3 regions of the Bacillus capparidis genome follow, and region 3 is predicted to be linked to each of the others. Evidence: riboswitches for the same ligand, from Rfam matches in the RefSeq annotation. Region 3 holds a riboswitch; each other region holds the start of a gene.
The links. A riboswitch is a leader RNA that binds a small molecule or an ion and turns the genes downstream of it on or off. The one in region 3 is predicted to bind S-adenosylmethionine.
Positions count from the first base shown of each region.

Region 1: it holds a riboswitch for S-adenosylmethionine, as region 3 does, so the genes downstream of both, mtnK (S-methyl-5-thioribose kinase) here and JOC74_RS00405 (bifunctional homocysteine S-methyltransferase/methylenetetrahydrofolate reductase) in region 3, are expected to answer to the same signal.
Region 2: it holds a riboswitch for S-adenosylmethionine, as region 3 does, so the genes downstream of both, JOC74_RS12675 (2,3-diketo-5-methylthiopentyl-1-phosphate enolase) here and JOC74_RS00405 (bifunctional homocysteine S-methyltransferase/methylenetetrahydrofolate reductase) in region 3, are expected to answer to the same signal.

Region 1 is NZ_JAFDST010000001.1:257,129-268,043, reverse strand. Features, by position in the region: gene JOC74_RS01345 (ATP-dependent Clp protease ATP-binding subunit) at 1-1,849, shown strand, start outside; gene motA (flagellar motor stator protein MotA) at 2,003-2,797, shown strand; gene motB (flagellar motor protein MotB) at 2,790-3,542, shown strand; gene JOC74_RS01330 (ATP-binding protein) at 3,720-5,225, shown strand; gene JOC74_RS01325 (aspartyl-phosphate phosphatase Spo0E family protein) at 5,311-5,457, opposite strand; gene JOC74_RS01320 (pyridoxal phosphate-dependent aminotransferase) at 5,734-6,924, opposite strand; gene JOC74_RS01315 (carbon-nitrogen family hydrolase) at 7,020-7,796, shown strand; SAM riboswitch class I at 7,866-8,013, shown strand; gene mtnK (S-methyl-5-thioribose kinase) at 8,100-9,284, shown strand; gene JOC74_RS23790 (hypothetical protein) at 9,556-9,678, opposite strand; gene JOC74_RS01305 (methylated-DNA--[protein]-cysteine S-methyltransferase) at 9,765-10,262, opposite strand; gene JOC74_RS01300 (PAS domain-containing sensor histidine kinase) at 10,259-10,915, opposite strand, start outside.
Region 2 is NZ_JAFDST010000002.1:1,109,404-1,120,318, reverse strand. Features, by position in the region: gene JOC74_RS12705 (DEAD/DEAH box helicase) at 1-1,660, shown strand, start outside; gene JOC74_RS12700 ((deoxy)nucleoside triphosphate pyrophosphohydrolase) at 1,681-2,076, opposite strand; gene JOC74_RS12695 (cytochrome c oxidase assembly protein) at 2,135-2,944, opposite strand; partial or broken gene JOC74_RS12690 (DUF2243 domain-containing protein) at 2,934-3,436, opposite strand; gene JOC74_RS12685 (Dabb family protein) at 3,568-3,891, opposite strand; partial or broken gene JOC74_RS12680 (GMP reductase) at 4,053-4,849, opposite strand; SAM riboswitch class I at 5,005-5,105, shown strand; gene JOC74_RS12675 (2,3-diketo-5-methylthiopentyl-1-phosphate enolase) at 5,205-6,428, shown strand; gene JOC74_RS12670 (2-hydroxy-3-keto-5-methylthiopentenyl-1-phosphate phosphatase) at 6,425-7,144, shown strand; gene JOC74_RS12665 (methylthioribulose 1-phosphate dehydratase) at 7,116-7,748, shown strand; gene mtnD (acireductone dioxygenase) at 7,761-8,291, shown strand; gene mtnK (S-methyl-5-thioribose kinase) at 8,314-9,597, shown strand; gene mtnA (S-methyl-5-thioribose-1-phosphate isomerase) at 9,554-10,621, shown strand.
Region 3 is NZ_JAFDST010000001.1:80,372-91,286, reverse strand. Features, by position in the region: gene argC (N-acetyl-gamma-glutamyl-phosphate reductase) at 1-182, opposite strand, end outside; gene JOC74_RS00455 (metal-sulfur cluster assembly factor) at 487-795, opposite strand; gene JOC74_RS00450 (alpha/beta fold hydrolase) at 861-1,628, opposite strand; gene JOC74_RS00445 (Cof-type HAD-IIB family hydrolase) at 1,773-2,582, shown strand; gene JOC74_RS00440 (hypothetical protein) at 2,675-2,812, shown strand; gene JOC74_RS00435 (DUF3813 domain-containing protein) at 2,816-3,013, shown strand; gene JOC74_RS00430 (BsuPI-related putative proteinase inhibitor) at 3,063-3,518, opposite strand; gene JOC74_RS00425 (YitT family protein) at 3,534-4,373, opposite strand; gene JOC74_RS00420 (DegV family protein) at 4,513-5,367, shown strand; gene JOC74_RS00415 (CvfB family protein) at 5,592-6,449, opposite strand; gene JOC74_RS00410 (YajQ family cyclic di-GMP-binding protein) at 6,564-7,055, shown strand; SAM riboswitch class I at 7,125-7,244, shown strand; gene JOC74_RS00405 (bifunctional homocysteine S-methyltransferase/methylenetetrahydrofolate reductase) at 7,321-9,162, shown strand; gene metH (methionine synthase) at 9,143-10,915, shown strand, end outside.

The sequences.
Region 1 (10,915 bases), 180 kb from region 3:
AAATGCTGCGAAAACGGGAGTTATTGATCCGGTGATTGGAAGAGATGGAGAAGTGAAACGCGTCATCGAAATTCTAAACCGCAGAAATAAAAACAATCCTGTTCTTATCGGAGAGCCTGGTGTCGGAAAAACAGCAATTGCTGAAGGCTTGGCCTTAAAAATTGTCGAGGGCGACGTTCCAAACAAATTAAAGGACAAGGAGCTTTATCTGCTTGACGTCGCTTCCCTTGTTGCCAATACAGGTATCCGAGGCCAATTTGAAGAACGGATGAAACAGCTCATCCAAGAGTTGAAAAGCAGAAAAAATGTAATTCTGTTTGTGGATGAAATCCACCTGCTTGTCGGGTCTGGAAGTGCTGAAGGATCAATGGATGCCGGCAATATTCTCAAACCCGCGCTTGCCAGAGGCGAGCTGCAGCTCATTGGTGCAACTACACTGAAAGAGTATCGCAAAATTGAAAAAGATGCAGCTTTGGAACGCCGGTTCCAGCCAGTCATTGTTAATGAGCCGTCCATTCAAGAAGCGATGACAATCCTAAACGGAATTAAGGATAAATATGAGGCTTACCATGGTATTTCATATTCCGAAGACGCAGTGAAGGCTTGTGTGGAATTATCGCACAGATACATTCAGGACCGCCACTTGCCGGACAAAGCGATTGACCTATTGGACGAAGCAGGTTCAAAAGCCAACTTGCTTTTGGATACAAACGAAAGCACAAATATTCCGGAGCGGCTGAAAGCCCTGGCAATTGAGAAAGAAAAAGCCCTCAAGGAAGAAAACTACGAGCTGGCAGCAAAATTGCGTGACGAAGAAGAGGTATTAACTAACAGCACAGAAAAACATTTTGAAAAGCCAACAGTAGATGCCGCTGCAATACAAGCAATTATAGAACAAAAAACAGGCATTCCAGTCGGAAAGCTACAGGGAAATGAACAGCAAAAAATGAAAGACCTTGAAGACAAGCTGAATGAAAGAGTCATCGGGCAAAAAACAGCAGTCCAAAAAGTTGCAAAAGCTGTCAGACGCAGCCGGGCAGGTCTAAAATCTAAGCAAAGACCAACAGGCTCATTCCTTTTCGTAGGTCCTACCGGCGTTGGTAAAACAGAACTCTCAAAAGTCTTGGCAGAAGAGCTTTTCGGTACGAAAGAAAGCATCATTCGCCTTGATATGAGTGAATATATGGAGAAGCATTCGGTCTCAAAAATTATCGGATCTCCTCCAGGTTATGTCGGACATGATGAAGCGGGGCAGCTGACCGAAAAAGTTCGCAGAAATCCTTATAGCATTCTTTTGCTTGATGAAATTGAAAAAGCACATCCGGATGTGCAGCACATGTTCCTGCAAATCATGGAGGATGGCCGTTTGACAGACAGCCAAGGGCGAACTGTCAGCTTTAAAGACACGGTCATTATTATGACAAGCAACGCAGGCACCTCTGAAAAGAGAATAAAAGTCGGCTTTCAACCTGAAGGCAGTGCGATAGAAGAACAAACTTTAATTGACTCCTTGAGTTCATACTTTAAACCTGAATTTTTGAACCGCTTTGACAGCATCATCTCTTTCAATGCATTAGAAAAAGAGGATTTGAAACAAATCGTCTCTATCCTTCTACAAGATCTGGAGAAATCATTGGCAGAACAAGGTACCGAACTCGAAGTGACAAAGGAAGCTGTCAATAAAATTGCCGAGCTGGGCTATCATCCTCAATTTGGCGCCCGTCCGCTAAGAAGAACGATACAAGAGCAACTTGAAGATAAAATGACTGACTTGCTTTTGGATCATGAAAGCATCGGTAAGTTTCTGATTGAAGTTGAAAATGGTCAATTGACAGTTACCGCGAGATAAGACGCACCCGTAAGCATCCATCCTTATTCCAAGGATGGATGCTTTTTTCATTTTTATGAGAAAGACTCCGACCCATTTCTCCTTCGAAAGCCTAAAGACCTTTTAAAAGTTACCGATATAAATTGTAGAAAAATAAAGGAATTGGTGTGAGCTATGGATAAAACTTCAATAATTGGTATCATTCTTGCGTTTATTGCCATTGGTGTTGGAATGGTTTATAAAGGGGTAAGCTTGGACGTATTAGTAAACCCTGCAGCGATCCTCATCATTTTTCTGGGAACGGCGGCAGCGGTTATTATTGCTTTTCCTACTGAAGAAATCAAACGCGTTCCAAAGCTGTTTGGCGTTTTATTTAAAGAAAAAAAACAGACTGAAATAGAAGATTTAATTACAATGTTCTCTGAATGGGCGCAAATTGCTCGAAGAGAAGGCCTTTTAGCTCTTGAAGCAAAAGTAAATGAAATAGACGATCCTTTTTTAAGCAACGGCATCACGATGGCTGTTGATGGTCAAAATGCTGAATTTATCAGAGACGTGCTAACTGAAGAAATCGAGGCAATGGAAGACAGGCATCAAGCAGGCGCAAGCATTTTTACACAAGCTGGAACGTACGCTCCTACTCTAGGAGTACTCGGGGCGGTGATCGGGCTCATTGCCGCGTTGGCCAATATGGACAATACAGAGGAGCTTGGCCATGCTATAAGCGCTGCATTCGTAGCCACTCTACTCGGAATATTTACAGGTTATGTGTTGTGGCATCCTTTCGCCAACAAGCTGAAACGAAAATCCAGGCAAGAGGCGAAAATCAGGGAGATTATGATCGAAGGAGTGCTTTCAGTATTAGAGGGCCAATCTCCCAAAATAATAGAAGAAAAATTACTCATGTATGTGCCGGCAAATGAACGGTCAAAATTGAAAATTCTTGAAGGAGAAACCCGCAATGTGTAAAAGAAAGAGACGACAACGCGAAGACGATCATATTGATGAATCATGGCTGATCCCTTATGCTGATCTGTTGACTCTTTTATTGGCGCTATTTATTGTGTTATTTGCTATCAGTTCTGTTGACGCTAAGAAATTCCAAACGATGTCGCGGGCATTTAACGACGTATTTACCGGGGGATCGGGGGTACTGGATTTTACAAGCATGGAGCCCCCCCTCGACCCTTTGCCTATTGAAAAAAAAGATCCGTCTGATCAGAAACAGCAGGAGAAAGAAGAATATAAATCACTATTAAATATTAAAAAACACGTAGATCATTTTATACTGAATAATAAACTTCAAAACCAATTGAATACAAAACTTACAGATGAAGGGTTATTTATTACGATTAAAGACAATATCCTATTTGATTCCGGCAGTGCAGAAATTCGCAATGAGGTTATGCCTCTGGCAAAAGAGATTTCAGAACTGCTCGTTATCCGGCCACAACGAAATATCATTATTAACGGCCATACAGATAATGTTCCGATCCATAATTCTGTATATAATTCTAATTGGAAGCTTAGTGCAATTCGTGCGGTAAATTTTTTAGATGTGCTGCTTGAAAATCCTCAGCTGGATTCAAATGTTTTTAGTACGAAGGGTTACGGGGAGCATAAACCGATTGCAGACAATGCAAGTTCTATTGGCAGAGAGAAAAACAGACGTGTTGAAATTCTCATTAAGCCGATAGAAACCAAGGATTCTTGATCCATAGAATGACCTTCTGAAAGGAAAAGGAAGTTGAGGCATCATTCAACTGCTTTTTCCTTTCCTATTGTATATCCTTCATACATAAATTATGTAGATATACAAAGTTATCATATGTTTGTACATAATTAAATGCTATAATTACCCATATCCATGTGTATGCTTGGAGCGATGAATATGCAAAAATTAAAACTTTACTGGAAAAGATTCGGACTTTACATTTTACTTGTTATCTTACCTGCATTGATACTATGTATAGCAGTCTATACAAGCACAAGGGATGCGACGCTCCAGAAATACAGGCAGGATGCTTATTTAACTTTATTCATTGATAGACAGCAAATCGATTCACTTATTAGCGAAACAGAAGCGAAAATAAACTCGTTATCATTTGCCCTGCATCCGCCGTTTCTGAAAAACGAAGTTGAAATGTTATTTGACGACGAGATTCAAAAAAACCCTATTCTATCAGGCTTAAACTTACTGAATCAAGACGGGAATACCATTTACTCTACAATTCCATATGATCGAAATATTTATATGAAGGATGAGTTTTTTCAAATCGCAAAGCAGACCAATAAGCCAGTTTCATCAGACCCTTATTACGAAAAAACGACAGGGAAACACCTTTTTTCTATCTATCATCCAATCATCGATGAAAATCGAAAGACGATCGGCTTTTTACTGGCATCTGTTGATATGGATTATATAAAAAACATGATTAATAGTCTAAATTCTGATATGTATATTCGGGTGAAGAACAGCAAAAATCAAACGATATTAACAAGTGGAGATGATTCGTTTTCAGACTTGAACGTCTCCCCTGTTGAGACAATCCTGAATAAATCAAATTGGAAGCTGGAAGCTTATCCAAAAGCGGTTAAGTCGTTTGCACTTGGCAAAAGTCTATTTTTATCCTTTTTAACGAGTTTTATCGCTCTTAATATCGTGTTTTTATTTGTGAAATATCTCATGCTTAAAAGAAGGACAAAGACAGAATTATCTCAAATCAAAGCGCAGAAGCTCGAATTGTTGAGCAGTCTGGCAGCCAGCACTGCTCATGAAATCAGAAATCCGTTAACAGGTATTCGGGGATTTATCCAGCTTCTAAAGAAAAAGCATCAATCAGATGATGACAGCTTTTATTTTTCAATCATTGAAAACGAAATCAACCGTATCAATCAAATCGTTACCGAGTTCCTTGTATTAGGCAAACCTACAGCCGTACAGGATAAAGTACATTCACTATTTGATATCATCAATGAGATTCTGCCTATTATTCATTCCGAAGCTAATTTGCATCGTTCAGATGTCTCACTGGAATTTGTACCGAATGAAGAAATTCACATTCGGGGCTCTAAGGATCAGATCAAACAAGTGATCTTGAATCTGGCAAAAAATGCATTTGAATCAATGAAAAATGGCGGTATTCTGCATATACAGGCTATAAAAAAAGACGATCACGCGATTTTACGGATCACAGATAACGGCGAGGGCATTCCGAAAGAAATGATCCAAGAAATTTTCCAGCCATTTGTTTCTCATAAGAAAAATGGCACAGGACTTGGCTTAATGGTCTGTAACCGTATTGTTGCTATGCATGGCGGAAAAATTGACATCTCAAGCGAGCTGAGTAAGGGAACAACGGTAACTGTCACCTTTCCGGCTGTATCCCCTGGTTAAGCAGTAAAATCAAGTGCTTACTTCACCGTAAGCACTTTCACTTTTTATAGGCAAGTGTTTAATGAGAAGGAATAGGATTTTATAATTAGTATTTTTGGAATAGATTAATTAGGTTGTCCAGTTCTTGACTTCGTTTTATCGTTTCATTTCCGGTATATCCTTGCCTTTTTGCTGTTTCAACCATTTCTTTTCGCTTTTCATCAATCGTCAACATTAATTTTGTAGTTTCCAAATTAACGTTCTCCCCTCTCGTTATTTAGATAAAACTTTAAATACCGGTAAATTAATGTCATGAAAACTTTACATAAGTATACCCTGTTTTTATTTACAATTTAATACCCAGATTCAAAGTTTTGTAAACAATTTTTATTCAATTTCCATAATGATTTTTGCTAAAAATACAGAAAAAACGCCTCACTGGGTTATGAGACGCTATACTTTTATTAATTATGCTAATTGCAAATTTCTTACGTATACTTTCTTAAAGCTTTTCAGCGCAGGATATTTATTAGGAGAAATGATTTATTTTCCTAAAAAGGCCTAACTCGCCAATTCGTTCGGCTGCTTCACGAAGACGCTGTTCGCTTGTCAACAGGCCGACTCGCACATAACCCTGTCCGTATGCGCCAAACCCTTCGCCAGGTGCAACGACAACTCCTGCTTTCTCCAATAATAGATCTGAAAATTCTACAGATGTATAGCCTTTTGGTACCGGGTGCCATACAAAAAAAGAGCCCGCAGGTGATTCCACATCCCAGCCTATCTCACGTACGGCTTTGACCCAAACATTTCTCCTTTTTTCATATAATTCGACGAGTTGATCCACACAGCTTTGTTCAGACAAAAGAGCCGTTACTGCCGCTTCTTGAACAGCACCAAAAAGACTGACATACATGTGATCCTGGTACAAATTGATTGCTTCGATCACAGAAGCATTCCCAACGGCAAAACCAACACGCCATCCAGCCATGTTATAAGTTTTTGACAAGGTATAGATCTCGATGCCGATATCTTTCGCTCCTTTTGTCTGCAAAAAGCTTATCGGCTTTTTATGATCGAATCCGATCGCACCGTAAGCAAAATCGTGAACAACACAGATGCTATTATCCTTTGCAGCTTTCACAGTCTCTTCGAAAAACGGTGCAGTTGCCGCTGCTCCGGTCGGATTGTTTGGGTAATTTAAATACATAAGCTTGGCGTCCTTCATTTTTTGTGAAGGAATTCGGCCATAATCAGGCAAAAAATTGTTTTCCGCTGTTAGCGGCATCATTTCCATCTCAGCTTTTGCCAAAGCGACTCCGGACATATAATCAGGGTACCCCGGATCAGGCACTAAAACTGTATCACCTGGATTCAGAAGGCATAAGGGCAATTCAACCAGCCCCCCCTTCCCGCCAAACAGTATAGCAACCTCCGTGTCTGGATCGAGAGTAACACCGTATTCTCTACTATAAAATTCACAAACGGCTTCTTTCAAGGCTTGGCTTCCACGAAATGAAGAGTACTTGTGATGTACAGGCTTCCGAACAGCTTCTTCCATTGCCTCGACAATATGCTGTGGAGTGGGCTGATCGGGATTTCCTTGCCCTAAATTAATGACATCAACACCTTCATTTATTTTTTTAGCCGCTTTCTGTACGAGTGCAGCAAAGAATTGATCAGGAAGCTGCTTTAAAAGGGTGGACTGTTCAAAATTCATTTTTCTGTCACCTACTATAAAAAATTCTTGAAATGATTCTAAGTTATCATTTATTGTATAAACAAAATGTAAAGCAATTTTCGGGAAGGAGCAAGATAAAATTGAAAATCGCATGTCTCCAATTTGATATTTCTTTTGGAAATCCCGCAGAAAATTATCAAAAAGCAGAAAGGTTTATTAAAAAAGCCAGCGATGCAGATGTGGTTATACTGCCTGAACTGTGGACAACGGGCTATGATTTATCAAGGCTTGATGAAATCGGCGATGAAAATGGCAAGTATACTAAACAGTGGCTGTCAGACATTGCCCGCACCTACGAAGTGAATATTGTCGCCGGTTCGGTAGCAGTGAAAAAAAATGACGGTATTTACAATACGATGTACATTGTCGGGAAAAACGGAGATATGTTAAGTGAATATAGCAAAGTCCACTTATTTAAATTAATGGACGAGCATCAATATTTAGCAGCAGGTTCGAAGGAAAACACATTTGCTTTGGAAGGCATTCAAGCTTGCGGAGTCATATGCTATGACATTCGATTTCCTGAATGGATCAGAAAGCACACAGAAAACGGGGCTTCTTTACTATTTGTTTCAGCCGAGTGGCCAGCTCCAAGGCTCGATCATTGGAAAGCCCTTCTAATAGCCAGAGCGATCGAGAACCAGTGTTTTGTCGCTGCATGCAACTGTTCCGGGAGCAACCCTGATAATCAATTTGCTGGCCACAGCATGATTATTGATCCGTGGGGGAAAATTATCGCCGAAGCTTCTGACGGTGAAGAAATCATTTCAGCGGAGCTTGAGCTTGGAATCAGCGAAAAGATTCGGGCGCAAATTCCGATCTTTTCCGACAGAAGAACAGAATTATACTAAGGCTAAAAAACAATTGACAAACATGTTACACCTTGGTACATTCTAAACAGTCGACAAAATAATATATTTCTCTTATCGAGAGTCGGGCGAGGGATTGGCCTTTTGACCCCGACAGCAACCGACCGTAATTCCATTGCGAAATGGGGCGCAGCATGATTCAAGCGCCTATGCAGGGCACGGTGCTAATTCCATCAGACTTATTTCTGAGAGATAAGAGAGGCAAACCTGTTATTTTACTTGCAAAGCCTCTTTCTCAGAATGGGAAAGAGGCTTTTATATGTTTACTGGAGGGAGAAACGTACTATGGCAACTACAAAAACACCTGCGTATGAAACGCTTACTGTGAGTTCCGGCGCAGCACTCGCCGTCAAGCTTGGACTTTTTTCAGGAAAAAGCACAATTACCTGTCAAGAAATCGGAAACAGAAATCGAAACCGGGTTTTTCGAGTGAGAGATCAAGAAAATAATAGAAGCATTATTATTAAACAGGTTGTCCCATTCGGCCAACTTTTCGGCGAAAGCTTGCCGTTACGAGCAAACAGAGCCAGAATCGAAAGCAGTGCATTGATTCGGCAGGCAGAGCATGTCCCGCACCTCGTTCCGAAAATTTATTATTCGGATACCACACTTGCCGTAATCGTGATGGAGGATTTATCCCACTTATCCATATTGCGAAAGGGGCTGATTGAAGGCAAAACCTATCCGCTCTTCTCAGAGCACGTTGGAGAATTTCTTGGGAAGACGCTATTCTACAATTCGGCTTATTTTCTTGATCCGCAAGTCAAAAATGAATTGGAGAAGCAATTTTCGAATCCCGATCTGTGCGCAATTACCGAAAAACTATTGTTTACTGACCCCTTTTTCGCTAGTAATTCGAATGAATTTGAAGAAGAACTGCGAACCATTGTTAAAGGTTTTCGGGATGACTCCTCGCTTCTTGATGAAGCATCTAAACTAAGGAATACATTTACTAGTAAAACAGAATCTCTTATCCATGGAGATCTACATACTGGAAGCATTTTTTCTAATCAACATGTAACGAAAATTATCGATCCTGAATTTGCTTTTTTCGGACCGATCGGTTTTGATATCGGAAAAATTATTGCTGATTTGTTGATCCATACAATGTCTCATGATGATGAGAAAAGCTCACTGTTACATCACATTATTACTGTGTGGACCGTTTTCAGCAATACATTTAAAGAGGCTTTCCGCAAAGACTGCCGCGAGCTGTATAAAACGAAAATCAATATTCAAGATCTGTTATACCAAATTTTTGCAGACGCAGCTGGCTTTGCCGGATGTGAATTAATCCGCTACTCAATTGGAGCCGCTCAAGATTCTGATATAAATCCAGTCCCAATTGTCAATCGAATCGAAAGAAAATCCTTGGCCATTCGTTTTGGACTGCTACTCATTAAAGAACGTGAAAATTTACAAGATGCAGAAGGCATGATAACTTTGCTCACCCAGTTAGAACACGAGTGATGCTTCTTACTCTGCAATAAAGTTCATCTTTAATCAGTGGGATAAGTATTTAGCCTTTACACATGACATCCAACACTGATTGTTAAATGATCTGATCCAAAATTTACTGGCAGATAATCCCCACCTGCTTCAAAAGTTAAGGTGGGAGTCTTCTTGCCCGTTCCTGCAGGATAAAAATAAGGACGTTTCCGAGTCTCACTTGTTTAGGCAGAGCCCATCACATCTAGTATTTTTCAGCCTAGAATTTGATCGTATATCCATTATAGAAAAGCTATGCATCGTATTTTTGCATATGCATTTGGATAATCATATCCTTTTGTTCAATTGTAAGAACGTGTAACTTACTTAATAAGATAGCATAGCCTGCTATTTTGGATGGTCTTCCTGTTTTCATATAGACCCTCCTTTTTCACAAGACCAACTTTTTTGACTTAATTAAATAATATGTCTTGCGTAAAAAAACGGAACATGCCATTTGAATTATTTTTCCTTAAACAAAATGTTTTCATGCTTTAGCAATATCGCTTTTTGATCTGTTTTTTGGCCGGCGTACCCGGTAAGAGACGAATTTTTTCCGATCACCCGGTGGCAAGGAACAAACACAGGTAGCTGATTGCATTTGTTTGCTTGGCCGATTGCTCTCACGGCAGCCGGCTTGCCAATTTGCAGAGCAATATCCGAGTAGCTTCTGGATTCACCGTAAGGGATTAAGCTGAGAGCCTCCCATACGTTTTCTTGAAATGGCGTTCCTTTTTGTTTGATAGGCACTGTAAAATTTGTACGTATCCCATCAAAGTACTCCTGCAACTGGAAAATCGCTTGTTGTAAAAGCTCCGTTTCCTTAAAGCGTATCTCTATACCTTTGTTTAGCAGCTTATCAAGCTGGGCTTGATCCAACAGCAAATGACTGATATACCCGTCAGTTTCAAGGATCGATACTTGTCCAATCGGAAGATCAACTTTCATTCCATAGATCACTTGATACTCTCCTCTTCGACTTTTTGCCTGATCGGCAAGGTTAAATAGAAGCTTGTTCCTTTTCCTTCTTCACTTTCTACTTCTATTTTCCCTTGATGCTCTTTCATAATCTTATAGCTGACCATAAGACCAAGTCCTGTCCCTCTTTCCTTCGTTGTATAAAAGGGTTCTCCCAATCGCTTTAATTTATCTTCACTGATTCCGCTGCCTTCATCCGTCATAGAAATACATATATGATGATCATCAACAGACTTAATCGCCACGTATATATTTCCACCAGAAGGCATGACTTCAATCGCATTTTTTAAAATATTTATAAAGACCTGTTTTAATTGATTTGGTTCGCAGTATATGTCGGCGATCTCTTCATAGACGTCAAGATGGATTTGTACATTGCTCATGTTTGCTTGGGCATGCAGGAGTTCAATTGTATCTCTCATAATTTGCGTTACGTTTCGTTCTTCATACATAATGGCCTGGGGCTTAGCAAGAATTAGGAATTCCGTAATGATAGATTCGATTCGTTTCAGCTCAGAGGTGATGACGTTAAAATATAGTGTATAGTCCCCTTCGATACTGCTTTTCAACAGCTGGATAAATCCTTTTAAAGCAGTCATCGGATTCCTTATTTCATGAGCGATGCCTGCAGCCAG
Region 2 (10,915 bases), on a different contig from region 3:
TGACCTAAGAGGTGTTTCAATTGATGACATAGCTGAAGTTACCAAAAGGTTAAAGGTGAATGAACGTGTTGATTTTATCATTGAGAAGATGAATTTTTATGGGCACGATGGAGAGAAAAGAAAGTGCCTAGGATTTTGTGCAAGTATTGAACATGCGACCTTCATGGCGGCGGAGTTTAATAAAAGGGGCTACCTAAGTATTAGTTTAGATGGCACTGATACAGTTGAGCAACGCGGAAACTATATTCAAAGATTAGAAGATGAAAATGATGAGTTACAATGCATCTTCACAGTAGATATCTTTAATGAAGGCGTAGATATCCCTTCTGTAAATACTGTATTAATGCTCAGACCAACGAACTCTCCAATTGTCTTTATTCAACAATTAGGAAGAGGACTGAGAAAGTACAAGAATAAGAGCTTTTTAACAGTTCTTGATTTTATCGGTAACCATAATAAAGCCTTTCTAATTGCCATCGCGCTAAATGGAAGTAGATATTATGATAAAGAAAGTCTTAAGGTAGCCATTTCAACGGGATTTGCTAATATCCCAGGATGTACACATATTCAAATGGATAAAATATCTCAGGAAAGAATTTTAGAGCAAATTGATAAGGAAAACTTCAATTCCATGAAATATTTAAAGGAAGAGTATTTCGAATTTAAGAAGCTCAATCAAGGATATATTCCATATTTCTTATTAGATTATCTGAAATTCGATGCGGCACCTGATCCTATTAAATTTATTGATCGTGAAAAAACGTATTTACAATTCGTAGCCAAGGTTGAGAAGGATGATCATCTGAAAAACCTGTTACATAATGAAATTTTTGAACAGACATTAAAAGAATTATCAAGCAAGCTGCCATTAAAACGAATACACGAATTTGTTATCATTCGATATCTTTTTGATCACGATGAAATATCTCTTGAAACAGCTACGCTTGAAATTTTAAAAATGGTTAAAGACGTTGATGGGGATAGTGTATTACATGCATTTGAGTGTTTAAATCAGGATTATTATGATAATATCCAGAAAAACAACAAACCGCAATTATTTACGAATAGTAGCGGTATTCTAAAGAAGACTCGAGCCTTTCCGCAATTGCTAGAGAAGAAAGAATATAGAGATTACATCGAAGATATCGTGAATTATGGGATTTTCCGCTATGAAAAAGAATATAAACAGGAATACTATGGTGTTCCGCATTTTAAACTGTACGAACAATATCAAATGACCGACGCTGCATTGCTTTCCAACTACCGAAAAATTCACACAGCCTTTCGAGGTTCAGGGTTGCTAACAAATGGAAATGATTTTTTCCTATTTATCGACTTGCACAAGGAAGAGGATATTAAAGAAAGCATTAATTACAATGATCAATTCCTTGATGAACAAACCTTTCAATGGGAGACGCCAAATAGTACAGCTCAATCATCTGAAAGAGGAAAGAATATAATTCATAATAAACAACGGGGAATTAACCTTCACTTGTTTGTCAGGAAGTACAAGGAAATTGATAAAAAAACGCAGCCATATATTTATATTGGGAAAGGCGATACTGTTCATTATGAAGGAGAAAAGCCAATTACTACCCAAATCAAATTGGAGAACGAAGTCCCGGCAAATTTGTATATCGAATTCACTGAAAAAGTATAGTCTTCTCAATTAAGAAAAGACTATTTTTCCGATATTAATTGTTTTACAGCAGGAACGTCAGCTGGTGCCCACTTTAACGAATCAAGGTTCTCTCTTTTCAACCAAATTAATTTTGAATGTTCACTACGAATCGGCGTTCCTTTGACAATGCTGCATTTAATAGCAATTAGGTTGATAATAAACGTATCATATTCATGGACATTTTCATTCAGTATTTCTTTCGTTTCGATTTGACACTGCAATTCCTCGTTTATTTCTCTTACTAAAGCGGAGAAGATATCTTCATCTGCCTCCACTTTGCCACCAGGAAATTCCCACATGTTTGGAATCTTCATTTCCGGAGATCTTAGTGCACAGAGAATTTCTTCTTGATCATTTTCAATAACAGCTGCAACTACTTTGACTACTTTTTTCAATGTTATCCCTCCATTTGTAATGATAGCATGTTTGAGAGGGTGATTCTTGATTTATTATCTATTCAGTCAAGGCTTTCTCATCGGGCAAAACTGACCGCAGCCTCACACTCCTATACCATTGAAAACAAAGAACAATGATCAATACAAGGTCTACAGCATCTCCCCCATAATACATAATCATTGCACCTTGATCAGCTTGCTCTCTCGAAACACCGCTAGGCGGATAGGCATAGATCATTTTCGAGAGAATGCTGTGGCCGGCTAACGCAATGATTAGGACAACTGCCCTGTACATAAAACTGTGGCGATATGGGTCTGGATCAATCGAGAGAATGGAAGAGGTAAAGACGTATCCCACCAAAAATATATGGATATGAACCAGGATATGGACAAGGGTATTCTGGTTCATTACTGCGTATAACTCAGTCATATATAGAACCCATAGTCCGCCGATATTCAAAACTGTAGCTGTAATGGGATCAGTCAGGATGCCAACGGGTCTGCTTTTTAATAGTTTGGACAGGCGTCTTGCCGCTGTAATTGGAATTGCCCGAAGAATGAGTGTCATAGGGGCAGCTAAAACGAGCAGAAGCGGCGCCAGCATGCCGAGCAATAAATGTCCGATCATATGTGCGGTGAAATCCATATGTGCTTTTTGTACCAACGGGCCAATTACGCTGGCTGCTACGCAGATGATGCCTGTACTCCAAAGCAGGTAGCGGTGCAGCGGCCATTTTTTGTATCGGCGGTTGGATACGATTCTCGCAATAAAATAAAGTACGATTAATAAGAAGAAGGCAACAGCCAGGACTGGCTCAATTAAAGCTTGATCGCTTGAATGAGTGTGATGGACGTGTTCACTGTTCATTATAAGAACCTCTCTTTATCTGCACAGGCCGCTTATTCGAGAGGGAATTGAGGATTGCTCCAATAACGATCATAATAATAGCGGTAACATTCCAAACAATATCGTAAGGAACCACATTTACATAATAGCGGATTTGGTGAAGCCCCATGAGCTTGTGCTGGATGATGCCGTCATAAAGCTGGAACACACCAGCGCCAAGAAACATACCGCCAATCCATCTTTTGCGAAAAAATGATTTCTGCGGCGGAGATCGGCCACCATGAAGAGTGATCCGACCGTTGCAAACCAGCTGAAGGCGTGAAATAATCCATCGGAAACTAGACCAATTGCCGTTGTCGATTTATCGTAGAAATGATGCCAATGCAACAGCTGATGAAAAACCATTTCGTCGAAAAAGGCGATAAGTCCAAGACCAAAGAGAATGCCAGACCAGAGATTGCGTGACTGGTATTTCGGTTCATCTTTCTCATTTGTTTTCCTGGCAGCCATCATATCCTCCCCTTGTCGTTTTTTCTTTTTTCTATATGTATGGTTTCCTCATTTTAGTAGGTGTAAACTGTATCCAACTACGTTTGCATGATTCGATTAAGTAGTGTGAGGAATTCATCCTGCTGCATGTTTCGTTAAAGTTGCTGTATCGGATCAATCCGTTTTGGGTAGTCAACAACAATGATATTTTCTATTATTCCTTTATTGGTTGCTAAAAAATCCTGATGCTCAGGGTGCTTTAAGTAATCACGGCTCGCTTGCAAACTCTCAAAGGTCACTCTCATGCTGACTGTATAGCCATGGATATGCTGCGTTTCTTCGGTTGAGTTGACGCCTGCACTTAGATCAATAATGCCGGGGATTTTGTCTTTAAACTTTAACAGCTGATGGACCAACTCTGACTTTTCCGCAGATGTTAAATCCGATTGAAATTTAAAGATGATGAGATGTTCGTACATGGATGTTTCCACCTTTAGTTCGAGATGCTTGTACTCAGAAACAGAATGAATATAAAACTAGTTTCTTTTCATGGTATTCCCTTTCGTTTTTTTAAATAAACGATATGTTGAATCTATGAAAAAAGGCGAGCAAGCACCAAAGCACTCACTCACCTTCCAATCTAATACACCTTATCTCCATTAAAAATCGAATTCTTCACAATCACATAATCAACATTTCGAATCGCATCCAGCTTATTGCCACCAGCATAAGAAATAGAGGATTGAAGGTCTTGCTCCATTTCTGTCAATACGTCCTGCAGCGATCCTTTATACTCAACATACATTTTCTTTCCTTCTACATTTTTCCGTTCACCTTTTTGAAATTAAGAGGCGGAGCCAAAGTATTCTTTGTAGAGCTTTCCGTCAATCTCGACGGTTTCTCCCGGTGACTCTTCGTAACCGGCAAACAGGGATCCGATCATGACCATCGTCGCTCCGAACCGGATTGATTTTGCGATATCTCCGTGGGTGCGGATGCCGCCGTCGGCGATAATCGGTTTGCTTGCCGCCTTGGCGCACCAGCGCAGAGCCGCCAGTTGCCAGCCGCCGGTACCGAATCCGGTTTTGATTTTTGTGATGCAGACCTTACCAGGCCCAATCCCAACTTTTGTTGCATCCGCTCCTGCGTTTTCCAGTTCTCTTACCGCTTCCGGAGTCCCGGCGTTTCTGGCAATTACGAAGCTGTATTCTTCCTCTTTCACGCCGACACTGATCGAAGCGAATAATCCTTTTTCGTGCATCTCTTTAATGAATACGGTACGTTTTTCCGGTTCAAATCGGTGCATGACATAAAAGTAACCATTTCCGCTAAGGTAATGGCGATTTTTTCATCAATAATTGTTTGCATATTTGCAGGTACGACAGGAAGCTTAAATTTTCGTCCGCCGAAGGTGACTGAAGTGTTTAATTTCGTTCGTCCTTAGGTGCTATACACCATTTATCAAATCAGGTCAAAGGTTTTTGCTTTTTATCATTTTTATCGTCCGAATGAAAGTTAATTAAAAAACAATATTGACACTGAATAAAGAACATGTCATAATCCAAGTAAATTTATATGAATGATAAAAAATATTCTTATCAAGAGCAGGCGGAGGGACTAGCCCGATGAAGCCCGGCAACCGACTCATGAGCACGGTGCTAAATCTTGCAACAGAAATGTTGAGTGATGAGAAGTTGTTTTTTCGAAAACCTCTTCTTATGTGGAAGAGGTTTTTTCATTATACAGGAAATGACTTTCAGTAATGCTGAAATGAAAGGAGGCGTTGGCAATTATGGCAGAAGTAATTGCTGTTTATCAATTGGCTGCTGAGCCAGAAAAGCTGGAAAAGAAAGCGGAGGATATTGCCCTTGGATTAACGGTCGGCTCCTGGACCAACCTTCCTCTGTTAGAGCAGGAGCAATTAAAGAAACATAAAGGCCGTGTGGTCGAAATAAAAGAAATCGGTGAAACATTGCCTTCTGGGAAGAAACTTTCGGAAATACATATTGCGTTTCCAAGTGATAATTTTTCAAATGATTTACCGGCGATTTTAACGACAACCTTCGGGAAATTATCGCTTGATGGTGAAATTAAGCTGCTCGATTTAAAGCTTGATCCGGAGCTTGAAAACGATTTTCCCGGCCCTCGTTTTGGGATAAAAGGGATTCGCGAGAAATTAGGCATCTATGACAGACCGCTCGTAATGAGCATTTTTAAAGGGATCATTGGGCGAAATATGGAGTATTTGCTGGGTCAATTGCGGGAACAGGCCTTGGGCGGGATTGATATTGTGAAGGATGATGAGATCCTGTTTGATAATGACCTGACCCCATTTGAACAACGGATTTCAGAAGGGAAGAAGGTTCTCGACCAGGTGTACGAGGAAACCGGGCATCGGACCTTATATGCTGTCAATTTAACAGGGCGGACTTTTGATTTAAAAGAGAAAGCAAGAAGAGCGAAAGAGCTGGGTGCGGATCTTCTTTTGTTTAATGTTTTCACTTATGGTCTTGATGTGTTGCAAGCCTTGAGGGAAGACGAGGAAATCGCCCTTCCGATTATGGCTCATCCTGCCTTTAGCGGCGCGCTGGCTTCTTCTGAAAAATTTGGCCTTTCCCATCACCTGCTTCTCGGGAAATTGTTAAGACTTGCGGGAGCGGATTTGTCGCTGTTTCCTTCACCATATGGCAGTGTTGCGCTAGAGAAGGATAAGGTCTTGGCGTTAAAGGAGGAGCTAATTAAAGAGTCTACACTATCATCTGTCTTTCCAGTCCCGTCTGCAGGGATTCATCCCGGACTTGTCCCTCTGCTCGTGCAAGATTTCGGCAATGATTGTGTCATTAATGCGGGCGGCGGAGTTCATGGACATCCGCAGGGAGCCAGAGGAGGCGGGAGAGCATTCCGTCAAGCTGTCGACCTCGTTCTATCCGGAAAATCACTGGCCGATGCACCGCCTGATTCCGAGCTTCAAGAGGCGATCAAGCTTTGGGGATGGAAGGAAGAGGTTCAGCGGTGAGTAAGCCCATCATCTTTTGCGACTTTGACGGAACTGTAACGAAGAAAGACAACATTGTAAACATCATGAGGCAATTCGCCCCGCCGGAATGGGAGAAATGGAAGGATGACGTGTTATCTCGGAGCGTGAGCATTCAAGAGGGAGTCGGAAATATGTTTGCACTTCTGCCCTCTTCCTTACAACAGGAGATTACGAGATTTGTTTTAGAGAATGCTGTCATACGTGAAGGCTTTAGCGAGTTTGTCCAGTTTACAAAAGAACAGCGAATTCCTCTCTATATCGTCAGCGGGGGAATGGACTTTTTCGTAAACCCTATGCTTGAAGGCTTTGATTTAATTTCTGGGGTGTTTTGTAATGAAGCGGATTTCAGTGAAGACAAGATAAAGATTCATTGGCCCCACAAGTGTGATGAGAAATGTTCGAATCAAAATTGCGGATGCTGCAAGCCGGCCATTATTCGGAACATATCCAAGGATGATACATATGTGATTGTCATTGGCGATTCGGTTACTGACTTGGAAGCAGCAAAATGCGCGGACACGGTGATTGCGAGAGATTATTTAGCTGAAAAATGCGAAGAACAATCGATTCCTTATCGGGCGTTTGAAACGTTTTATGATTGTATAACTGTTTTAGAAGGCTTGCTGCAAAGAGATCAAAATACTATCGATGAAGTAGGTGAACCAAATGAGTTACGTTTTAACTCGACATCATGAGCTTGCCGAGATCAAGGAGGAGCTGGCAGAACGTGATTGGTTTATGGGGACGAGCGGCAATTTGGCCATCAAAGTCCAGGATGACCCTTTACAATTTCTCGTGACAGCGAGCGGCAAGGATAAACGGAAAAAAACAAAAGAGGATTTTTTGCTTGTCGATCAGAACGGCGATCCTGTTGGCAGCACCAACGTAAAGCCATCGTTTGAAACGCTGCTTCATTGCGAAATATACAAGAAAACTGCTGCCGGCTGCAGTCTTCATGTCCATACGGTGGCCAACAATGTCATTTCTGAGCTGTATGGCGATGAAGGGAAAATTGTTTTCCAAGGACAAGAGCTCATAAAGGCTTTTGGTTATTGGGAAGAGGATGCCGAGTTAACGATTCCGATCATTCACAACTATGCACATATTCCTAGATTAGCAGAAACCCTTTCATCCTTTGTCAACGACGACAAAGGAGCGGTTCTTATTCGAAACCACGGAATTACCGCTTGGGGAAAAGACGGTTTTGAAGCGAAAAAAATCCTCGAAGCATGCGAGTTTTTATTTCAATACCAGGTCACATTGCTGCAAACAAAAGCTGGCCGGGCAATCAAAATATAAGGAGGAAATAACATGACAACGATTCGTATTCAAGAAACAAACGAAGTAATTGAAAACCAAGAGGAAGTCATTGAATTTTTGCAGGAGCAAGGCGTGATTTATGAGGAGTGGGATATCGAAAAGTTACCTGAACGTCTGCAAGAAAAATTTCTATTAGACGAAGATGAAAAGCAAGAAATCATCAATGCATTTGAAGATGAAATCAAAGATATTTCAGCAAGACGAGGATATGAGGCGTGGGATGTGATCTCGCTTGCTGAGCATACTCCGAACCTTGAAGAATTGCTGAAGAATTTCCAGCGTGAGCACCATCATACAGACGATGAAGTCCGCTTTATCGTCAGCGGACACGGAGCTTTCGTTATTCAAGGGAAAAACGGACAATTTTTTGAGGTGCATTTAAACCCAGGAGACCTTATTTCAGTCCCAGTCGGAGTGCGCCACTATTTCACGTTAGCAGAGGATCGTAAAGTCGTTGCTATCCGTATCTTTGTGACAGCAGAAGGCTGGGTGCCTGTATACGAAGCAGAGAATGCTAAGTAAAGAGATACAGGAGGGGAATGCTTTGAAGGATTTTACATCTGCTTATTTTACGATGAATGAACAGGATGCCCTGGAATATATCAAACAAAAGGGCGGTTTCTTTGGGGAGAATGCAGATCTCCATTGCCAGGAAATTGGTGATGGAAACCTGAATTATGTATTTCGAGTCGTGGATCGAAAGAGTGATCAGTCCATTATTTTGAAGCAGGCGGGACCGGTAGCGCGTATTTCCGACCAATTTAAAGTGTCGCCGGATCGAAATCGGATTGAAAGTGACATTTTAACGCTTTACGGAGAGCTTGCTCCTGATTTCGTCCCGGTATTCTATTCCTATGATCCGATCATGAATTGCTGCCTCATGGAGGATTTGTCTGATCATGAAATTTTGCGATCGGCCCTTTTAAACCATAAGAAGTTCCCTTTATTTGCGGAGCATATCACGACGTTCCTAGCAAACACGCTGCTGCTCACGTCAGATGTCGTGCAGGAGCATAAGGCGAAAAAGGAATTAGTCAAAAAGTTCACGAATCCGGAGCTTTGCGAAATAAGCGAGGATTTGGTTTACACTGAACCATTTTACGATTGCGAGCAAAACGATGTATTTGAAGGGACTCGCGAGTTTGTTCGCGAAACGATCTGGAACGACCATCAATTAAAATTTGAAACGGCGAAGCTGAAGTTTGATTTTATGACAAAGGCACAGTCGTTGCTTCATGGTGACCTTCATACAGGATCGATTTTTATTAAAGAAGATTCGACAAAAGTGATTGATCCGGAGTTTGCTTTTTACGGTCCGGCTGGATATGATGTCGGCAATTTGATTGCGAATTTGATATTCGCTTATGTCAATGCAGCTTTTACGATAGAAGACGATAAGGAAAGAGCGGATTATTTAAGCTACTTGGAACAAACGATCAAAGATGTCATTGAACTGTTTCAGGAAAAATTTCTGCAGCTGTGGGATGAAAAAGCGACAGAGCAAACAGCTGTTTTGCCTGGCTTTAAAGAAATTTATTTAGATGCCATCATCGAAGATGCCGTAGCTGTAACAGGGCTTGAGCTGTGCAGAAGAATTATCGGAATCGCTCATGTCAAAGATATGACATCAATTGCCGAGCAGTCAGACCGTGTCACAGCAGAGAAAATTTGCTTAACAGCAGGGAAAGCCTTTATTCTTAAGCGGTCTGAGATTCGAACGGGAAACGATTTTTTCAATCGATTACGTGATAGCGTCCGCCTGTATAAGGAAGGAGTAAGCAGCCATGACAACACCAGTAGCGGCGATTCAATCCGTGCAGCTCGATGATGAACAGAATGCGCTTATTTTATTAGACCAAACACTTTTGCCAAATGAAAAAGTCTTTTTGCAGCTGACCACGGTGGAAGAAATTTGGGACGCCATTTACCGGCTGAAGGTTCGGGGAGCGCCTGCGATTGGAATTGCCGCAGCATATGGAGTTTATTTAGGAACAAAGCAATCAAATGCTGCAACATTTTCTGAATTATCTGCGGATTTTCAAGCAGTAAAGCAATATCTTGCATCTTCGCGTCCAACGGCTGTGAATTTGTTCTGGGCATTAAATCGAATGGAAGAACGGTTAAAAAAAGAAGCGGAAAAAAGCGTACAGGAGATAAAGGATGCGCTAAGGGATGAAGCGGAAAGCATTCGATTGGAAGATGAGAAAATTTGCTACTCAATAGGCGAGCATGCCCTTTCCTTGCTTCAGCCTGGCTGGGGACTTTTAACTCATTGCAATGCGGGAACAATAGCCACGGCTAAGTACGGTACAGCGCTTGCGCCGATTTATTTAGGACAGGAGCAGGGGTATGATTTTCAAGTATTCGCGGATGAAACGAGGCCGCTTCTCCAAGGGGCGCGGCTAACCGCTTGGGAACTGCAGGAGGCTGGTGTCGACGTCACTTTAATTTGTGACAATATGGCCTCGCATGTCATGAAAGAAGGAAAGGTGCAGGCCGTTCTAACCGGATGTGACCGGGTAGCTGCTAATGGCGATACTGCCAATAAAATCGGTACCTCCGGCTTGGCTGTATTGGCAAAGCATTACGGAATTCCGTTTTATATATGCGCTCCATTATCGACGATCGATTTCGAATGTAAAACAGGAGAGGACATCCCCATCGAGCTGCGAAAGCCGGAAGAAATCACGACAACGTGGTACGAAAAGCCGATGGCTCCTGAAAATGTGAAGGCTTATAATCCTGCGTTTGACATTACGGACCATGAGCTGATTACGGGAATCGTCACAGAAAAAGGAATTGCCTATCCTCCGTATCAAGAAAGTTTGGCTTATTTGCGTACGAAGGATTGATAGTGGGAGAATTATACTGGTTAAACAATAGTATTTAATATAAATTAAAGTGGCGAAGCACCTGCTCCGCCGTTTTTTTCGTTAACAGAACTGTTATTTCCGATGGTTATCAATTAACGAAAAAGTTTCTCCATGAATCACACTTCGTACATGGTCCGTTTTAAGAAAGTCATGTGGAAAGCACTTTTGAAGTCCCTAGATCCCAAACCCTCTCCAAACGTCATCGTTTCAAGAGCGAGCCCCGACACTCGTAATCCACTGTTCCCTAATAACTTATATCTCATATTTTATATT
Region 3 (10,915 bases):
ACATCAATTGGCTGTAATGTTTTATCTATGATTTTATTGACATGCGGAAAGCTTTCCCAATACGGAAGGCCGTCTTCACTAGATGAATACAATATACAATCTTCTGCATATGGATGAGTATGTAAAATACGAAGTAATTCTGCTCCTCCATAGCCAGTAGCACCAACAATACCAATCTTCACGTTCCGTTCACCTTCTCGATCCTGTTAAATTATATAACATTATAACATGAATAAAAATTAATTCAATTGTATATTTACTAATTCTTTTAAAATCTTTATTTCGCCGATTATACAAATAACTCTTTCCTTTTATAAATCGAAACCAAACATTCGAATCCGCCCTAAAAAAGCCTGTCTCTCGCAAAAGACAGGCTACATGCTTATTATAAAGTAAAGAAACTTCTAATAAATAAAATAAATAAAAAAATTACCAAAAAATAAAACTGCCTCCATTTGCAACGAAATGGGGGCAGTAAAAAAAATCTTATTGAATGCCTAACGCGATTTTTGCATATCTTGACATTTTATCTCTTGTCCAAGGCGGGTTCCAAACGATATCCACCTGTACATCCTTGACCTCCGGAATGTCATTTAATGCTTTTTTAACTTCATCTACGATAATAGGTGCAAGCGGACAACCCATAGATGTCAATGTCATTGTGATCGTCGTATTTCCTTCATCATCCATGTCAAGCTCATACACAAGACCTAGGTTTACAATGTCTATACCAAGCTCAGGATCGACCACCTGTTCAAGTGCTCCGAAAATATTTTCCCTTAATGCTTCATCCATTTATATCACTCCTTTTTTGTTAGTATAACGAAACTTCTCTTGAATAAAAATGAAAGTGCTTCTTCCTACAAATGGCAGGCAAACCATTCAACGGCTCTCTTTAAACCTTCACTGCTCACTTTATGCTCAGCCTGGTCATCTGCAATAAATTCAAGCCGTTTTGGTGTATCTGCATAGAAGGGAACCACTTGCTGATAAAATTGATAGGTCGGCTCGAAAGGAACGTATGGATCCCTTTTTCCATGCCAGAAGAATAGCGGCCGCAAATTCAGTTTTTCCGGTTGTTCCCATAAATCATAGGCGATTAACTGTTCGAGTTCATGATTTAATTCAGTATCGGGGATCGGAAGCAAAAAACCGCTGGCTCTCATCGATTCCACCTGCAGCTTTAAAAAACTATGTAAACTCGGGCTGCCCATCAAGCTGACCGCAGCTTTAATCCATTTGTATTGTGTAAGGGCTGCCAGAGTCGTAATCCCGCCCATCGATGTACCTCCGACTCCGATTTTGCCGCTGTCAATTAAGTCTCTCTGCTCAAAATGTTCCTTAATCATTTCAAGCTCTTTAATCTCGTTAACAACAATGGACGGAAAGCGGAGATTTAATTCATTTTTAGAAAGATTTTCTCCTCTTTCGCCATGGTAAAGTGCGTCAGGAAGAACAACACGCACCCCTTTTTCAGCCAGCATATATGCTAAGGAAAGATTCATTTCCTTAAAGCTTGTGAATCCGTGGACGAAAATAACAAGCGGCGCTTTGTTTTGACGCAAATCATTTCTATAAATATGAAGCAATGAAATCGTTGAAATGTTTTCTTTTTCGATAGTGACCATGTTTATTTCAACTCCTTTACGCATATCCATTTACATAAGTCTAACATGTAGACAATAAATATGGGAAAAAGATAAACTATAGTAGGAGATAATATGACTGGGGCAGCTGACGATTGCTTACATTTCCACGACAAAGGAGCTTTTATGAACACTAAACCGTATTTAATCGCTTTAGATTTGGATGGCACATTATTGAAAGATGATAAAACCATTTCGAACGAATCAATTGAAATTGTTCAGCGTTTAAAATCAGAAGGACATCAAGTTTGCATTTCAACAGGAAGACCTTATCGTTCATCTGCGATTTATTATGAACAGCTCAAGCTTGACAGTCCAATCGTTAATTTTAACGGTGCATTTGTCCATCATCCGCAAGACAAATCGTGGGGGAGATTTCATACCTCACTTGATTTGAATGCAGTGAAAGATATTATTGAAATTTCTGAAAAATATCACGTACATAATATTTTAGCTGAAATCATTGACGATGTGTACTTCCATTATCATGATGAACAGTTGATCGATGTGTTCAGCATGGGTGATCCGAAAGTAACGGTAGGCGATTTGAGATCCACTCTTGGCGAGGATGTCACAAGCATATTAATTCATGCGAAAGAAGAGGATGTCCCAAGGATCAGAAGTTATTTATCGGATGTACACGCAGAGGTCGTCGATCATCGTAGATGGGCTGCACCTTTTCATGTCATTGAAATCATTAAAAAAGGAATCAATAAGGCAGTAGGTCTTGAGAAAATCAGCAAATATTACGGAATTCCTAAAGATCGCATCATCGCTTTCGGCGACGAAGACAATGACACAGAGATGATACAATTTGCAGGCCATGGTGTTGCTATGGGAAATGCTATTCCTCTGATAAAAGAGACAGCCAATCACATCACTAAGACAAATGAAGAAAATGGCATTGCCGAATTTTTAAAAGATTTCTTTTCGTAATATTATTTTTTCCCATTACTAATTCTGATTATCCAAAGACATACTAGTATTGGCGACAGGCTCGCCAATACGTTTTTTTGGGGGCAATATTGATGGGTAAACGCAACAAATCAAAGCGTTTTGTTCAGCAAGGTAAAGATGCTGTAAGCCTTCATGATGCAAGGTTTCCCTACCGTTCAACTTTGGAGGAATCCATTCGAGATCAAGAATCCACAATTAGGGGGACTTAAATCGTGCGAAATGAATTATTTGATCAGGCAAAAGATTTTGTTCTTCATGCCGACCAAACAGCTTCAGGAAAAACCTCTGGTGATCTGACACATGCGATTTCTGCAGCAAAAAATGCCGTTTCTTCTGCATTTGCCAATTCGACAGACGCTGAAAGGGCTCAGCTGCGCAAGATGCAAAACCATCTGGATAGGTTATCGTAACCCAAGACAAAAAACCCCTTTTCCTATTTATTAGGAAAAGGGGTTTCCCCTAAGAGCTGAAGCTTGTACTTGCCTTCAATGTATTCACAGATTCTGATTTCCCTAAAAACGTAACTGTAGCCTTGTACTCACCAGGCTCTAAATTTTCTGTTTTCCATACATCGGTAAACTCATAAACCTCGCTTGGTTTTAAAACGATCGATTGAAATGCTTGTGTGAACATTTTGTCCTTGGAATACCGGTATTTCTGTTCTCCTTTTTCATCGTACACGACAAGCTCAAATCGCTGCCCGGTGTTAAATGTAAATTCAACATCCTCATTCCTGTTATTCTTTAGAGCCATAATAAATTCTACTTCACCGTTTTTCGGTACTGCTTCAATCGACAATGCCAGATCATTTTGTTCCACTTCACCTGATACCTCCTTGTCAGATTGGGGAGTTTCCTTTTGATCACAAGCTCCAAGCAGTAACATTGAAAAGACTAGTACAGCAAACCATTTCATCGCATGACCCCCTGATTAATCCTTGTTAAACAGTCCCAATACCCCTGTCGTTTGAACGATGTTAGTGAAAGCTTCAGGATCGATCTCGTTAATTATTTTCTCCAAATAATAGAGCTCGTATCTTGTGATTACTATTATCATCATATCTTTTTCTTCGTTTGTAAATGCCCCTTTTGCAGGTACGTTCGTAATTCCACGCTTCATACGGCTATAAATTGCTTTTGTAAGCAAATCTGCTTTTTTTGTGACGATCATGACGGTCAGCTTTTCATGTCTTGTATGGATAGAATCGATTACCCGTGTCGTTACGTAAAGCGTGACTAATGTATATAATGCTTTTTCTGCCCCATTTAATGCACCAGCCATCAAAATAATGATTGCATTTAGGATAAAGAAATAGGTTCCAACGGGCTTGTCCTTCCATTTGGCAAGAATCATCGCCACGATATCAAGACCTCCTGTTGAGGCTCCGTATTTCAAGGTCATTCCAATCCCAATCGCGGAAATCACTCCTCCGAATACGGCATTTAACAAAATATCTTCGGAAAATCTCGTCTCAGGAAGAATCGTCAAAAATACTGAAGTAAGCGCAACACTCAAAATACTATTGAGAGTGAATGATTTCCCTACTTTCAGCCAACCTAATATACCGACGGGGATATTTAATAGAAAGAGCAGGATCCCGGTTGATATATATATCGGCGAGTGTGCGTCAAGTACTCCTGACAACAGCTGGGCCACACCTGTAAAGCCGCTCGCATACACATTAGCAGGGATTAAAAAAAGGTTAAGTCCAATTGCGTTTAATAGTGCTCCTATACATACGATGACGAATTTTTTTATTTCCTCTTTCATTTGTTTCCTCCAAAAAAATTATTCCTATATGTTAGGTTTACCCTTCTTACATAGGTTTGAATACGAAAAGTAAAAAAGTGTGATATAGTTACAATGAATGAATGCTCATTTATGTTATAGAAAGAAGGGATCCATTCACATGACGATTCGACTGCTTGCTGACAGCGGAGCTGATCTGCCAAAAAGTTACTATGATGAAAATAACATTACATTTATTCCATTAAGAGTCAACCTTGATGAAAATGAATATGACGATTTAATCACAATTCGGCCTGGCGAGATTTACGAAGCGATGAGAAACGGAAAATCCCCCAAAACCTCTCAGGCATCTCCAAATTTTCTGAAGGAAACCTTTACAGAACTCGCGAAAACCGCGGAACCCTCAATATATATCGCATTTTCTTCCGGACTCTCTGGTACATACGACACGGCGGTTATGATGAAAAATGAAGTCTTAGAAGAATATCCTGATTTCGATCTGAAGATTATTGACTCAAAAGGCGCCTCATTAGGCTGTGGATTAGCCGTTATGTATGCTCAGGAGCTTATTAGCACCGGAAATACAATACAGGAAGTTGAAGAGTCTGTAAAGAACTATTGTGAAAGTCTTCAATATATTTTTACAGTTGACGATTTAACCTATTTAGCAAGAGGCGGACGTATAAGCAAAACTTCAGCCTTTGTCGGTGGCCTGCTTAGCATTAAGCCACTTTTGCACATGAAGGATGGAAAGCTTGTTCCGTTAGAAAAAATCAGGGGACGAAAAAAATTAGTAAAACGCATGATTGAACTGATAGAAGCAAGAGGCGTAAATTTAAGCGAACAAAGAATCGGAATCAGCCACGGCGACGACATTGAGCTGGCAAATGAGGTGAAAGAGCTGATCGAAGAAGCTTTTCAACCTAAAGAGATCGTCATTAGTATGATTGGTGCCGCAATCGGAGCCCACTCAGGTCCCGGTACGCTTGCCATATTTTTTGCAGGAAAAGAATAGACAGAAAGTCTTCTTCTGCCTTACATGTGAAATAGAAGAAGCCGGCTTAGATTAATGAGCCGGCTTTTTTAGTTGAGATATAAAATTATCTCTTTCATGTTTACTTTGATGTACTTTTGTCGTTTCTTTAGATTTTAATTTGTGCGATCTCTCCAGGTTATTAGCGCTGCAGTTTTTTCTAGAAAAAGACGAAGAAACTTAGCATCCAGCCTGTATTCTTCTTATTATTTTTCTTTTGTTATTTCGTAAGTCCAGCTTCCCTCTTGACGCACTTTACCCTGCTTCATCAAATGACCTAACGCACGTTTGAAAGCACCTTTGCTCATCTGAAATCGTTCTTTGATATCTTCCGGGTCACTTTTATCTGAAAAAGGCATAGCTCCATTTCTCGTTCTCAAATAGGAAATGATTTGTTCTGCATCAGTGCTCATCGAATCCTGTTTCCTCGGCAGCAGAGATAAGTTGACAGAGCTATCGTCCTTAATCGCAATCACACGCGCCTTAAGCTGTTCGCCAAGCCTTGGCTCTTCCTTGCGTTGGGATGGATGGATAAATCCCCTGATTCCCTCTTCAGAAATGACAAAAGATCCTGAAGCGATTAATCGATAAACCGTGCCCGTTAATTCTTTATTCATCAGGCTTTGATCAGCTGGTTGAAACAGCTCCTTTATGACATCTTCAGGAGCAGGCTTTGCGAACATGCGTCCATATTTTGTTACTTTCATCATGCAATACAGCTTATCGCCTGCTTTTGGCCAAATGCTTTCAAAAGGCGGCAAATGCTCTGTCGCTACTAACGCATCCTTTGACAGGCCGACATCGACATAGACTCCTCTGCCTGAAACTACGTCGACAACCTCGACCCAATCGTAAACCTCTTCCGTTATTTTCGGCATTTTCATTGTTGCAGCCAATCGTTCCTCATGATCAACATAAAGATACACAAGTACCTCTTCACGATCGGAAATATCCTCTATGATCTCGCTGTTATGAAGCAGGATAGTCGATTCTCCATCAGTCAAAAAATATCCGTAATCTGCTTTTTTCTCTATTTCTAAAGTAACCTTTAAACCGGGTTTCATTTGTTTCTTCCTTTCTGTTTCCTGTATCATCTTATATTATCTCCAGCTACGTTGGAAGTTTGTACTTTATTCTACTATAATCAATTCATAAGATAAATGACGAGGAGGCCGAAAATGGCAAAAGAGAGTTCATTTGATATCGTATCAAAGGTAAACTTACCTGATGTCCAAAATGCAATCGGAAATGCGATGAAGGAAGTAGCCAACCGATATGATTTTAAAGGAAGCAAAAGTGACATTACACTTGAAAAGGACGAGCTAGTGTTGGTTTCAGATGATGAATTTAAAATGGATCAGCTGAAGGATGTATTGGTGAACAAGCTGATCAAGCAGAATGTGCCGACCAAAAATATTCAATATTCGAAAAGCGAAAAAGCCGCAGGGGGCACGGTCAGGCAACGTGGAAAACTTGTTCAAGGGATCGACAGCGAGCAAGCGAAAAAAATTAATAACCTGATTAAAAATTCCGGAATCAAAGTAAAATCCCAGATTCAAGGCGATCAGCTCCGCGTCATAGGTAAAAACAAAGACGATCTTCAGCAAATTATCTCTTTAATCAAGGGAGCAGACCTACCTATTGATGTCCAATTTATTAATTACCGATAAATTACTAGTTGATTATTTCGTTCACTTCATGTAAATTGAAAATACTATTATTTTTCATATCATTCATACAACTTATCATGAGAAGCGGAGGGACTGGCCCTGTGAAGCTTCAGCAACCGGTGCAATGATTCAATTCATTCATGACCAAGGTGCTAAATCCAGCAAGCGTACTTGCTTGAAAGATAAGGAGACAGCGGAAACGAACAAAAGTCTTCTTCAAACAGAAGACTTTTTTTATTTATAGTTCGTACTTGAGGAGGAAATTATGGGACTGATCGAAGATTTGCAAAAGAAAATTTTAATCGCCGATGGTGCGATGGGAACACTTCTTTATTCTTATGGAATTGACCGGTGTTTCGAAGAATTAAACATTTCTCAGCCTGAAGCAGTTCGCGGCGTTCACCAAGCGTATGTTAATGCCGGAGCTGATATTATTCAAACAAATACGTACGGAGCAAATCATATAAAGCTATCCAGATATGGTCTAGAAGACGATATTAAAAAAATCAATGCAGCTGCTGTTCAGCTCGCAAAGGCAGCTGCAGAGCAAGCATATGTGCTCGGTACTATCGGCGGTATCCGCACTTTTAATAAAAGTGCCCATACGCTCGAAGAAATCAAACGAAGCTTTCGTGAACAGCTCTACCTTCTGCTTCACGAAGAGCCTGATGGGTTACTATTAGAAACGTATTACGACCTGGAAGAAGCACAGGAAGTATTAAAGATCGCCAGAAAGGAAACGGACCTTCCGATCATTGTCAATGTGAGCATGCATGAACAAGGTGTTCTTCAAGACGGTACATCATTAGCCGATGCCCTTGCTTCACTGGAAGGTTTAGGAGCCGATTCAGTGGGTATGAACTGCAGTCTCGGACCTTATCACATGATTCAATCCCTTGAGGAGGTCCCACTGCCAAAGCATTCATATCTGGCTGTTTATCCGAATAGCAGCTTACCGGCATTAGAGGAAGGACGCTTGGTCTATGAAACAGATACGGATTATTTCGGCGAAAGTGCGCTAAAATTTCGAAATCAAGGAGCGCGAATTATCGGCGGCTGCTGCGGTACGACTCCTGCACACATCAAAGCAATGTCAGAAGCCGTCAAGCAATTGCATCCAGTTACCGAAAAAAGCGTCAAGGTCAAAAAAACGGATCCCGTCCATGTTCAGGATATCCGCGAGGAGCCTTCCTTGGACGAACTTGCAAAGCAAAAGCGGACAATTATCGTGGAACTTGACCCTCCTAAAAAACTTAATTTTGAAAAATTTCTGCATGCGGCTTCTGAGCTTCAAGCCGCCGGAATTGATGCACTTACGTTGGCTGATAACTCGCTAGCGACTCCGAGAATCAGCAATGTTGCCTGCGGGGCGCTATTAAAGCAGAAGCTTGACATGAGATCGCTAGTTCATATCACTTGCCGAGACAGAAATTTGATCGGACTTCAGTCCCATTTAATGGGTCTTGATACGTTAGGTCTTCAAGACATCCTGGCCATCACAGGAGACCCATCAAAAATAGGTGATTTTCCAGGAGCGACCTCGGTATATGATCTGACTTCCTTTGATTTAATAAGACTGATTAAGCAATTTAATGAGGGAGTATCCTATTCGGGTAAGCCTTTAGGGAAAAAGACAAACTTTTCTGTTGCAGGTGCGTTTAATCCGAATGTCCGCCATATTGATAAAGCAGTTAAACGATTGGAGAAAAAAATTGAATGCGGAGCTGATTATTTTATTTCACAGCCCGTTTATTCCGAAGAGCAGCTATACAAAATCTATGAAGAAACGAAGCATTTGACAACGCCGATTTACATTGGCATCATGCCGCTGACCAGCAGCAGAAATGCTGAATTTATTCATAATGAGATCCCGGGGATTAAACTTTCCGACGAAATCAGAGAGGCCATGGCGTTTGCCGGAGAAGATAAGCAAAAACAGGCAGAGGAAGGACTTTCTATTGCAAAATCCCTTTTAGATACAGCATGTGAGTTATTTAACGGAATCTATTTAATTACTCCCTTTTTACGGAGCGATCTAACGTCAGAATTAACGACTTATATACACCAGAAGAAAAAGGAGATACATCATGTCCACGACCATCAATGATCAGCTAAAAAAGAGAATTCTCATTCTAGACGGTGCCATGGGTACAATGATTCAAGATGCCAACCTTTCTCCAGATGATTTTGGCGGAGAAGAATACGAGGGCTGTAATGAATATTTAACAATCACTGCGCCCCACGTTATCAGGTCTATTCATGAAGATTATTTAGCAGCTGGCGCTGACTTGATTGAAACAAATACATTCGGGGCAACGAAGCTTGTATTAGATGAATATGAGCTCGGACATTTAGCATTTGATATTAACGTAAAAGCAGCTGAGTCGGCAAAAGAAGCTGTACAGAAATTCTCAACTGCCGACTGGCCTCGTTTTGTTGTAGGTGCTATGGGCCCTACGACTAAAACACTGTCAGTTACCGGGGGTACAACGTTTGACGAGTTGGTTGCCAACTATGAAGAGCAAGCAAGAGGCTTGATAATCGGCGGCTCTGACCTTCTTTTGCTGGAAACAAGCCAGGACATGCTGAATGTGAAAGCTGGGTTTATCGGTATTCAGGAAGCCTTTGCGAATACAGGCAAGCAATTGCCTTTAATGGTATCCGGCACGATAGAACCGATGGGTACCACTCTGGCAGGACAAGATATTGAAGCATTCTACATTTCCCTTCAGCACATGAAGCCGATCAGTGTCGGATTAAATTGTGCAACGGGACCGGAGTTTATGACCGATCATCTCCGGACGCTTTCTTCCTTTTCGTCATCCTACGTCAGCTGTTATCCGAATGCCGGACTGCCTGATGAAGAAGGGCATTATCATGAATCCCCTTCCTCTCTTGCGAAGAAAATTAAAGCCTTTGCCGAGCAAGGCTGGCTGAATATTATCGGCGGCTGCTGCGGAACGACGCCGGCACATATCGAGGCGCTGCGCGAAGCAGTTTCCGCTATTCCTCCTAGAGAGATCCCGAAAGACAAGCTTCCTCATTCGGTTTCCGGAATTGATGGACTGTTTTACGAAGAAAGCATGCGCCCTCTCTTTGTAGGAGAACGGACAAATGTCATCGGCTCCAGAAAATTCAAGCGACTCATTTCTGAACAAAAGTTTGAAGAAGCTTCAGAAATCGCAAGAGCGCAAATTAAAAACGGTGCCCATGTCGTGGATGTCTGCTTGGCAGATCCCGACCGTGATGAAGCTGAGGATATGGAAAACTTTATAAAAGAAGCGATGAAAAAAGTTAAAGCTCCTTTTGTCATTGATTCAACAGATGAAGCTGTGATTGAGGTAGCCTTGAAATATACGCAAGGAAAAGCAATTATTAATTCTATTAACTTAGAAGACGGTGAAGAACGGTTTGAAGAGGTATTGCCACTAGTCAAAAAATATGGTGGAGCTCTTGTTGTAGGGACGATAGATGAGGAAGGCATGGCCGTCACAGCTGAGAAGAAGCTGGAAATCGCGATTCGCTCGCATGAACTGCTCACAAAAAAATACGGCATTCCGTCCACTGACATTATTTTTGATCCGCTCGTCTTCCCGGTCGGAACTGGAGATGAGCAGTACATCGGCTCTGCGAGTGAAACCGTCAATGGCATTCGTTTAATTAAAGAAAAGCTTCCCGATTGCTTGACTATTCTTGGCGTCAGCAACGTCTCATTCGGTCTTCCGCCAGTAGGAAGAGAAATCTTAAACGCGGTTTATTTGTACCACTGTACGCAAGCGGGACTTGACTATGCCATTGTTAATACCGAAAAGCTTGAACGATTTGCCTCCATACCAAAAGAAGAGGTTGAAATGGCGGAA